Regions from separate parts of the Citrobacter sp. VF227 genome, predicted to be linked through region 2. Evidence: predicted binding sites of a transcription regulator. Region 2 holds the regulator's gene; each other region holds the start of a gene.
The links. The regulator LexA, encoded in region 2, represses DNA repair genes until DNA is damaged. The targets are predictions, from matches to a motif close to TNCTGTATGTACATACAGNA.
Positions count from the first base shown of each region.

Region 1 (3,282 bases), on a different contig from region 2:
GCGCAGTCTCGCGACAGCTTTGTACGTCTGCTGAACGCCACCCCTAACGGTGTGATCCGCAACTCCGACGTCGCCAAAGGCGTGGTAGAAACCTCCCTGAACGTCGGTGTGGTAACCATGACTGACGATAATGTCCAGATCCACTGCCTGGTACGTTCGCTGATCGACAGCGGTAAAGACTACGTGGTGAGCATGCTGGATTCACTGGGTAAACTGGCTGGCGCCAAAACTGAAGCCAAAGGCGCGTATCCAGGCTGGCAGCCGGATGCAAACTCTCCGGTTATGCACCTGGTTCGTGAAACCTATCAGCGTCTGTTCAATAAAACGCCGAACATTCAGATCATCCATGCTGGTCTGGAATGTGGCCTGTTCAAAAAACCGTATCCGGAAATGGACATGGTTTCCATCGGGCCAACCATCACCGGTCCGCACTCCCCGGATGAGCAGGTTCATATCGAAAGCGTCGGCCACTACTGGACGCTGCTGACTGAACTGCTGAAGTCTATTCCGGCGAAGTAAATCTGCGTTAAATGCCGGATGGCGCTGTGCTTATCCGGCAATACATGTATGTCACAACCCCAATAACAGCTGCCTTTCTATTTGTGGATCCAGCAGCGTGACGTGTAACCCCACCAGCCTCACACCTCGCCCTCCCCGACGTGCTTCCCAGGTTTTGTGTGCCGTCGCAATTAAGTCGTCTTTATTTAAGCGCGGCCAGACATGCTCCTGAGTGGTCTGCTGAAAATCATTAAACTTGAGTTTTATTCCCTGGCGGGCGATCAGGAGATCCGGCTTAACCTTTGCCAGACGCCGTTCCAGTTCGGGATAGAGCCGCTCAATAATCGCTTCACACTCTGACCACTGATGAATATCTTCCGCCAGTGTCCGCTCGACGCCGACGGATTTGCGCAGCCTGTCGCTGTTGACGTCCCGCTCGTCAATTCCCTGACTGCGCTCCCACAACACGCGGCCAAACTTACCAAAACGTTTGAGCAGCGTAGCCAGATCGTATTTTTGAATATCTTCGCAGGTACGCAATCCCATCGACTCCAGCTTAGCGGCGGAGACTTTACCGACGCCAGGAATTTTCCCCAGCGGTAACGTTTTGAGAAATTCAGGGACATCAGCAGGGGTTATCACATATTGCCCGTTGGGTTTATTAAGATCGGAGGCGATTTTTGCCAGGAATTTAACCGGCGCAATCCCCGCAGAGGCGGTTAGCTGTAGTTCATTGAAGATCGTCTGGCGGATCTCCTGGGCGATCAGCGTCGCGGAGCCGTGGCAGTAAACGCTGTCGGTGACATCCAGATAGGCTTCATCCAGCGAAAGCGGTTCAATCAGCGAGGTATAGCGGGAGAAGATCGCCTGAATCTGGCATGACGCTTCTTTGTATGCCTCATAACGACCGGGTAACAGGGTAAGATGCGGGCACAGCTTTAACGCCATTCCGGTTGGCATTGCGCTGCGCACGCCAAATTTACGCGCCGGATAATTGGCTGTGCTGATAACCCCGCGGCGTTCACGACTGCCGCCAATGGCAATGGGAATGTCACGCAGGGCGGGATTATCACGCATTTCCACCGCCGCGAAAAAGCAGTCCATATCGACATGTATGATTTTGCGCATGACTCACCTCTCACAACACTGTTTAAGTATACAGTATTTTTGCGACATGAGAAGTCAGTTCCTCTGCAACGTCAGTGCGTGTCCATTCATCACAAAGCGCGCATCACACAGATAACGCACAAATTGTCCGTCGCGTACACACGCTCGCGCAGCGTCTCATTTAACTCATGAGGTTCGGTGTACCATAAAATTCGCTAACCCACAAAATACGCCACGCCTGACAGACTTTAAGCACAATTTTCCGTATAAAGAAAATCTAAAGTGTAAACGCAGCACGAGAGACTTGCGAAAAACTCTCTGGGTGATAATGTGAGCGCTCCAGATCCAGATTTATCCGATTTGGGGACTCTTTTTGCCGTCCTGGCGTGTGTAATCGTTTTATCAAGGAATAAGTAGTATGCGTAAAATCGCATTTTTTCTTGCGATGCTTTTATTGCCGTGCGTTTCGTTTGCCGGTTTGCTGAGCAGCAGCAGCCCGACTACGCCTGTCAGCAAAGAATATAAGCAGCAATTAATGGGCTCCCCTGTCTATATCCAGATCTTTAAAGAAGAGCGAACGTTGGATCTGTACGTCAAGATGGGCGAACAGTATCAATTGCTCGACAGTTATAAGATCTGCAATTATTCCGGCGGCTTAGGGCCGAAACAGCGTCAGGGTGATTTCAAAAGTCCGGAAGGATTTTACAGCGTACAGCGCGGACAGCTGAAACCGGATAGCCGCTTTTACAAAGCGATTAACATTGGTTTCCCTAACGCCTACGACCGCGCACACGGTTATGAAGGTAAATACCTGATGATTCACGGTGCCTGCGTTTCCGTCGGCTGCTACGCGATGACCGATAACGGCATTGATGAGATTTTCCAGTTTGTCACCGGTGCGCTGGTGTTTGGGCAGTCCAGCGTGCAGGTCAGCATTTATCCGTTCCGTATGACCGACGCCAACATGCAGCGCCATAAATTCTCGTATTACAAAGAGTTCTGGTCACAGCTAAAACCGGGATACGATTACTTCGAACAAACGCGTAAGCCACCAACAGTTTCCGTCGTAGATGGCCGTTACGTTATCAGCAAGCCGTTGAGTCACGAAGTGGTCCAGCCGCAGCTGGCATCAAACTACGCGCTCCCCGAGACAAAATAATGCCCACTCGCCTGGCATAATCTTTTGCCAGGTTTCATTGCCGGTTAACGGCTGCGTGGCAATCACGGTGACCACATCATTGGGTGTGGTCTCTGAGCTAAAATCGATTTCCACATCCTGATCCAGCAACGTCGCTACACCAAATGGCGCACGCCGGGTGATCCAAAACAGGTTAGTCGAACAGAAGGCCATCACATAACGCCCGTCAGACAGCAGCATGTTGAAGACCCCCTTCTCTCGCAGTTCTCCTGCCAGCACCGCGATATACTTAAATACTGCCGTCATATTGCCAGGCGTGCGTGGATAGCGCTCAGTCAGCTTATGCAGTAGCCAGCAAAATGCTTTTTCGCTGTCGGTTTCCCCGACCGGACGGAAATTACCGGTTTCCAACGATTTATAGCCGCTGAGCTGGCCGTTATGAGCGTACGTCCAGTTACGTCCCCACAGCTCTCGCGTAAATGGATGGGTATTTTCCAGTGCTACTTCGCCACGGTTCGCCTGACGAATATGGGCAATCA
Region 1 is NZ_JBRFVF010000002.1:1,005,750-1,009,031, forward strand. It holds gene pepD (cytosol nonspecific dipeptidase) at 1-519, shown strand, start outside; gene dinB (DNA polymerase IV) at 571-1,626, opposite strand; gene dpaA (peptidoglycan meso-diaminopimelic acid protein amidase) at 2,024-2,764, shown strand; gene ACU8YC_RS12250 (class II glutamine amidotransferase) at 2,735-3,282, opposite strand, start outside.
Region 1: dinB (DNA polymerase IV) is a predicted target of LexA. The motif match lies at 1,643-1,662, and genes of this name have one in related genera.

Region 2 (3,282 bases):
ATGATATCGCCTCCCAGACGCGCCCCCAGCACCGTAATGGCCCCAAAGCAGAGCTGCAACAGCAGCGAACGCAGCATGATGTCACGGTTGAGTGCCAACAAACGACGGAAGTTGCCCCGCCACGCCTGTTTCAACATTGCCAGCGATATTCCGCGCATATGCAGGACTTTGCGCACCATCATCAGACCGATAAGCAGTGTGGCATATTCAGCAATCACCGTTGCCAGTGCCGCACCCTGCACGTTCATATGCAGACCCATCACCAGCCATAAATCGAGCGCAATGTTGAGAATATTGCCGACAATCAGCAGGATAACCGGCGCTCGCGCATACTGCACGCCCAGCAACCAGCCGAGCAGCACCAGATTCGCCAGCGAGGCTGGCGCGCTGAGCCAGCGGATTTCAAGGAAACGCCGGGCTTGTTCAAGTACAGGTTCACTTCCCCCGACAATATGCAGCGCTAAATCGATAATCGGCGTGCGAAACAGCGCGATAAGTACCCCTGCGCCCAGTGCCAGCATCAGCGGCTGTACCAGCGCGCGCGCCAGCGCCTGTGGATTTTTCGCACCAAATGCCTGCGCGGTAAGACCGGTGGTACTCATGCGCAAAAAAAGAAGCAGCATAAAGAGAAAACTGGTCGCCGTGGCCCCGACAGCAACGCCGCCAAGATAGACCGGGCTGTCCAGATGACCAATCACAGCAGTATCCACCAGCCCCAGCAAGGGAACGGTGATATTGGAGAAGATCATCGGTAAGGCGAGGTGCCAGAGCGCTTTATCAGAGGCGGTAAAGAAAGGCATACAGGAAAGCCTGATGAAAAGAAGTGAAAACTAGCTGTGGCGCAGAATGCGCCACAGTATTAATACATGATTACAGCCATTCACCGTTACGAATGACGCCTACCGCCAGCCCTTCAATGGTGAAGTTTTGCTCGCGCAGATCGACAACGATAGGTTTAAATTCACTGTTTTCTGGCAGAAGTTCAACCTTGTTGCCCTGCTTTTTCAGGCGCTTAACCGTGACTTCGTCGTCGATACGGGCAACAACAACCTGTCCGTTACGCACGTCCTGAGTTTTATGCACCGCCAGCAAATCGCCGTCCATAATACCGATATCTTTCATCGACATACCGCTAACCCGCAGCAGAAAATCGGCGTTCGGTTTGAACAATGAGGGATCGACCTGGTAGTGGCCTTCGATGTGCTGCTGCGCCAGAAGTGGCTCGCCTGCCGCCACACGACCGACAAGCGGTAATCCTTCTTCTTCTTCCTGCAGCAGTCGAATACCACGCGATGCACCGGAGACAATTTCCAGCACACCTTTACGCGCCAGCGCTTTCAGATGTTCTTCAGCAGCGTTTGGGGAACGGAACCCCAAACGCTGCGCGATCTCCGCACGCGTCGGTGGCATACCTGTCTGGCTGATGTGATCTCTAATGAGATCAAACACCTCTTGCTGCCTGGCCGTTAACGCTTTCATTCCGCCCCCTGGGTGTATATACAGTTATGCTGTGAGTATATACAGCTAAAGGTGATTTTGGAACCGCAAACTGCACAAAAAGCAGGAGATTTATGAAGATGTGGAATCCTTATCGCAAATGCGACCACAACAGAATGCCCCAGGTGATCAGAGCAACGAAAATAGACAACAACACCGCCGCAGAACCCATATCTTTCGCCCGGCCGGAAAGTTCGTGATACTCAGAGCCTATGCGATCAACCACCGCCTCAATCGCACTGTTGAGGATTTCAACGATCATCACCAGCATCACGGAACCAATTAACAGCACGCGGGTAATCGCATCGACGTCCAGCCAGCAGGCGATAGCTACGCCCAGCAGTACGGCAACGCTTTCCTGGCGGAATGCCGCCTCATTGATCCATGCGGCGCGAAAACCTTTCCAGGAATAGCCTGCAGCTTTGATAATTCGGGTGAATCCAGTGGTATTATTGGCCATCAAAAAGAACCTTTTTACATTATTAGCGTCAATGTCATTGTAACGTTACCCCGTTTGTTTCAGGGGGTGGCAAAGCAGCGCGAAGTATGACGGGATACCACAGAAATTCACTAAACTTTCTGATATCCTTGCAGCGCATTTGCATTATTAACCAGAGGCTTTACATCGTTTATGTCCGGCTGGCCACGAATTTACTACAAATTACTGAATTTACCATTAAGCATCCTGGTAAAAAGCAAGTCTATTCCGGCAGAACCTGCCCCGGAATTGGGACTCGATACGTCTCGTCCCATTATGTACGTCCTACCGTACAATTCAAAAGCAGACTTGCTGACGCTGCGTGCCCAATGTCTGGTGCACGATCTCCCCGATCCCCTGGAACCGCTGGAGATAGACGGGACTCTGCTGCCGCGCTACGTGTTTATTCACGGCGGCCCGCGCGTGTTCACCTATTACACGCCGAAAGAAGAGTCCATCAAGCTGTTCCATAACTATCTCGACCTGCATCGCAGCAATCCAGACCTGGATGTGCAGATGGTGCCGGTTTCGGTGATGTTTGGCCGTGCGCCAGGACGCGAAAAAGGCGAAGTCAATCCGCCGCTGCGCATGCTGAACGGCGTACAGAAATTCTTTGCTGTGTCCTGGCTGGGTCGCGACAGTTTTGTCCGTTTCTCCCCATCAGTCTCCCTGCGTCGTATGGCGGATGAACACGGTACGGATAAGATAATCGCTCAGAAACTGGCACGCGTGGCGCGTATGCATTTTGCTCGCCAGCGTCTGGCCGCGGTTGGCCCTCGCCTCCCTGCCCGCCAGGATCTGTTTAATAAGCTGCTGGCGTCAAAAGCGATCGCTCGCGCGGTAGAAGATGAAGCGCGCAGTAAAAAAATCTCCCACGAAAAAGCACAGCAAAATGCCATTGCACTGATGGAAGAGATTGCCGCCAACTTCTCCTACGAGATGATCCGCCTCACGGACCGAATTCTGGGCTTTACCTGGAACCGTCTGTATCAGGGGATTAACGTTCATAATGCGGAACGTGTACGTCAGTTGGCGCACGATGGGCATGAAATCGTTTATGTTCCGTGCCACCGCAGCCATATGGACTATATGCTGCTGTCGTACGTTCTGTATCATCAGGGGCTGGTTCCACCGCACATCGCTGCCGGTATCAACCTGAATTTCTGGCCGGCAGGTCCGATTTTCCGCCGCCTGGGCGCGTTCTTTATTCGTCGTACCTTCAAGGGCAATAAGCTCTACTCCACCGTTTTCCGTGAATACCTGGGCGAGCTGTTCAGCCGCGGTTACTCGGTTGAGTATTTTGTCGA
Region 2 is NZ_JBRFVF010000009.1:46,473-49,754, reverse strand. It holds gene dinF (MATE family efflux transporter DinF) at 1-800, opposite strand, end outside; gene lexA (transcriptional repressor LexA) at 871-1,479, opposite strand; gene ACU8YC_RS20765 (diacylglycerol kinase) at 1,589-1,957, opposite strand; gene plsB (glycerol-3-phosphate 1-O-acyltransferase PlsB) at 2,129-3,282, shown strand, end outside.

Region 3 (3,282 bases), on a different contig from region 2:
GGGATGAACGACGCGGAAATGCTCTCCATGGCGGGCAAAGGCTGCATCATGGGCAACGCCCACCAGCGTCTGAAGGATCTGCATCCGGAACTGGAAGTCATCGGACTCAACGCCGACGATGCCGTGCCGCACTACCTGCGCGATCTCTTTTTAAAGTAATTGTTCTTTAGTTGACCAGTTGTCAACTAAACTCTCCGCTACAATGGATGTTCCCTGTTCTAAGAGACATCCATTGTGGCGCTACTCATCATTACCACTATTTTGTGGGCCTTTTCCTTCAGCCTGTTTGGCGAGTACCTTGCTGGTCATGTCGATAGCTATTTTGCAGTGCTGGTGCGCGTTGGACTCGCGGCGCTGGTTTTCCTGCCGTTTTTACGTACCCGTGGGCACAGCGTAAAAACAATCGCGCTGTATATGCTGGTGGGGGCCATGCAGCTTGGCATTATGTATATGCTGAGTTTTCACGCCTACCTGTATCTGACGGTTTCAGAGCTATTGCTTTTCACCGTGCTGACGCCGCTCTACATCACGCTGATTTATGACCTGATGAGCGGGCGGCGTCTGCGTTGGAGCTACGCTTTCAGTGCGTTACTGGCGGTGATTGGCGCGGGGATTATTCGTTACGATCAGGTAACCAGCCACTTCTGGACTGGCCTGCTGCTGGTGCAGCTTTCCAACATTAGTTTTGCCATCGGTATGGTGGGCTATAAGCGTCTGATGGAAACCCGCCCAATGCCACAGCATAACGCTTTTGCCTGGTTTTACATGGGGGCCTTTATGGTGGCTGTCGTGGCCTGGTTCATGCTGGGCAATGCGCAGAAAATGCCTACCACTACGCTACAGTGGGGTATCCTGGTATTTCTTGGCGTGGCGGCGTCCGGCATTGGTTACTTTATGTGGAACTACGGTGCGACCCAAGTGGATGCAGGTACGTTGGGCATCATGAACAATATGCATGTGCCAGCCGGGCTGTTGGTCAACCTGGCTATCTGGCATCAACAGCCTCACTGGCCAAGCTTCATCATTGGCGCGGCTGTGATAGTGGCCTCACTGTGGGTACATCGAAAGTGGGTCGTTCCGCACTCCGCACAAACGGCAGATGATCGCAGGCGTGATTCCGCGCTGAGCGAATAAACGCTTCCGTGACCGGCTGCCGCTGCTCGCCATCACGCACGGCGGCGTACAGTCGGCTCCACAATCCATCGCCCAGGGTTTTGGTCACCACCAGGCCCTGGCGTTCAAAACTCTCCACCACCCAGTGTGGTAACGCGGCGATACCCATTCTGGCGGCAACCATTTGAATCAGCAGCAGGGTGTTATCCACGCTCTTCAGCGACGGGCTCACGCCCGCAGGCTGTAAGAAATGCCGCCAGACATCCAGTCTACTCCGTTGCACCGGGTAAATAAGCAGCGTCTCGCTGGCTAAATCTTCCGGTGTGATTTGCGTTTTGCTGGCTAACGGATGATCCGGCGCCAGTACCAGGCGGACTTCAAAATCGAACATCGGTGAGTAGTGCAGTCCACTGCGCGGCAGAATGTCGGAGGTTAATACCAGATCCAGCTCATCTTGCTGTAGCGCCGGTTGCGGATCAAACGTTACACCGGATTTAAAGTCCATCTCCACCTGCGGCCAGTTGGCACGAAAATTCTCCAGCGCGGGCGTCAGCCACTGGATACAGCTGTGGCATTCAATGGCGATTCGCAGCCGGGTTTGCTGCGGTTCGTTGCAGGCCTGCAGTGCCCGGCCAATTTGCGGCAACACCTGATTTGCCAGCTGCAGCAAAATTTCGCCCTGCGGCGTAAAGCGCAGCGGCTGGCTTTTACGGATAAAGAGTCGAAAGCCAAGGCGCTGCTCCAGATCGCTGAACTGGTGAGAAAGGGCGGATTGGGTCTGATGCAACGTCGCTGCGGCGGCTGCCAGCGAACCACTATTCCGCAACGCCTGGAGCGTTTTCAGGTGTTTAATCTCGATCATGAAAGTCCTTCACTTCGGCATGAACAAATTGCGCTTGAGGAATATACAGTACTTGCGAAATATAGCGGTGTAAACATCTGGATGGCTAAAACCTGCAAATTAAATAAGAGGCATATAATGACAATACTTAATCACACCCTCGGTTTCCCTCGTGTTGGCCTTCGTCGCGAGTTGAAGAAAGCGCAAGAAAGTTACTGGGCGGGAAATTCCTCCCGTGAAGAATTGCTGGCCGTTGGCCGCGAGCTGCGTGCCCGCCATTGGGATCAGCAGAAGCTGGCGGGTGTTGACCTGCTGCCGGTAGGTGATTTTGCCTGGTACGACCATGTTCTGACCACCAGCCTGCTGCTCGGCAACGTTCCGGCTCGTCATCAGAACAAAGACGGTTCGGTTGATATTGATACCTTATTCCGCATTGGTCGTGGCCGCGCACCGACCGGTGAGCCAGCGGCGGCGGCAGAAATGACTAAATGGTTTAACACCAACTATCACTACATGGTACCGGAGTTCACCAAAGGTCAGCAGTTCAAACTGACCTGGACGCAACTGCTGGATGAAGTAGACGAAGCGCTGGCGCTTGGCCATAAGGTGAAACCTGTGCTGCTGGGGCCGGTAACTTACCTGTGGCTGGGGAAAGTGAAGGGCGAACAGTTTGATCGCCTGAGTCTGTTGAACGATATTCTGCCGGTTTACCAGCAGGTGCTGGCAGAGCTGGCAAAACGGGGTATTGAGTGGGTGCAAATCGATGAACCGGCTCTGGTGCTGGAGTTGCCGCAAGCGTGGCTGGATGCCTTTAAACCGGCTTATGACGCCCTGCAAGGCCAGGTGAAGCTGCTGCTGACCACCTATTTTGAAGGCGTCACGCCGAATCTGGATACCATTACCGCGCTGCCGGTACAGGGGCTGCACGTTGACTTCGTGCATGGTAAAGATGATGTCGCCGAGCTGCACAAGCATCTGCCTGCCGACTGGCTGCTGTCAGCGGGTCTGGTGAATGGGCGCAACGTATGGCGCGCCGACCTCAGTGAGAAATATGCGCAAATTAAAGATATCGTCGGAAAACGTAATCTGTGGGTGGCCTCTTCCTGCTCTCTGCTGCATAGCCCCATCGATCTCAGTGTGGAAACCCGCCTTGATGCGGAAGTGAAGAGCTGGTTTGCTTTCGCCCTGCAAAAATGTGGCGAACTGGCGCTGCTGCGCGATGCGCTAAACAGTGGTGATACGGCGGCAATTGTGGCGTGGAGCGCACCAATTCAGGCTCGTCGTCACTCTACCCGCGTCCACAACGCCGCAGTGGAAAAACGTCTGGC
Region 3 is NZ_JBRFVF010000013.1:59,980-63,261, forward strand. It holds gene yigL (sugar/pyridoxal phosphate phosphatase YigL) at 1-159, shown strand, start outside; gene ACU8YC_RS23130 (carboxylate/amino acid/amine transporter) at 235-1,134, shown strand; gene metR (HTH-type transcriptional regulator MetR) at 1,022-1,975, opposite strand; gene metE (5-methyltetrahydropteroyltriglutamate--homocysteine S-methyltransferase) at 2,093-3,282, shown strand, end outside.
Region 3: metR (HTH-type transcriptional regulator MetR) is a predicted target of LexA. The motif match lies at 2,007-2,026, and genes of this name have one in related genera.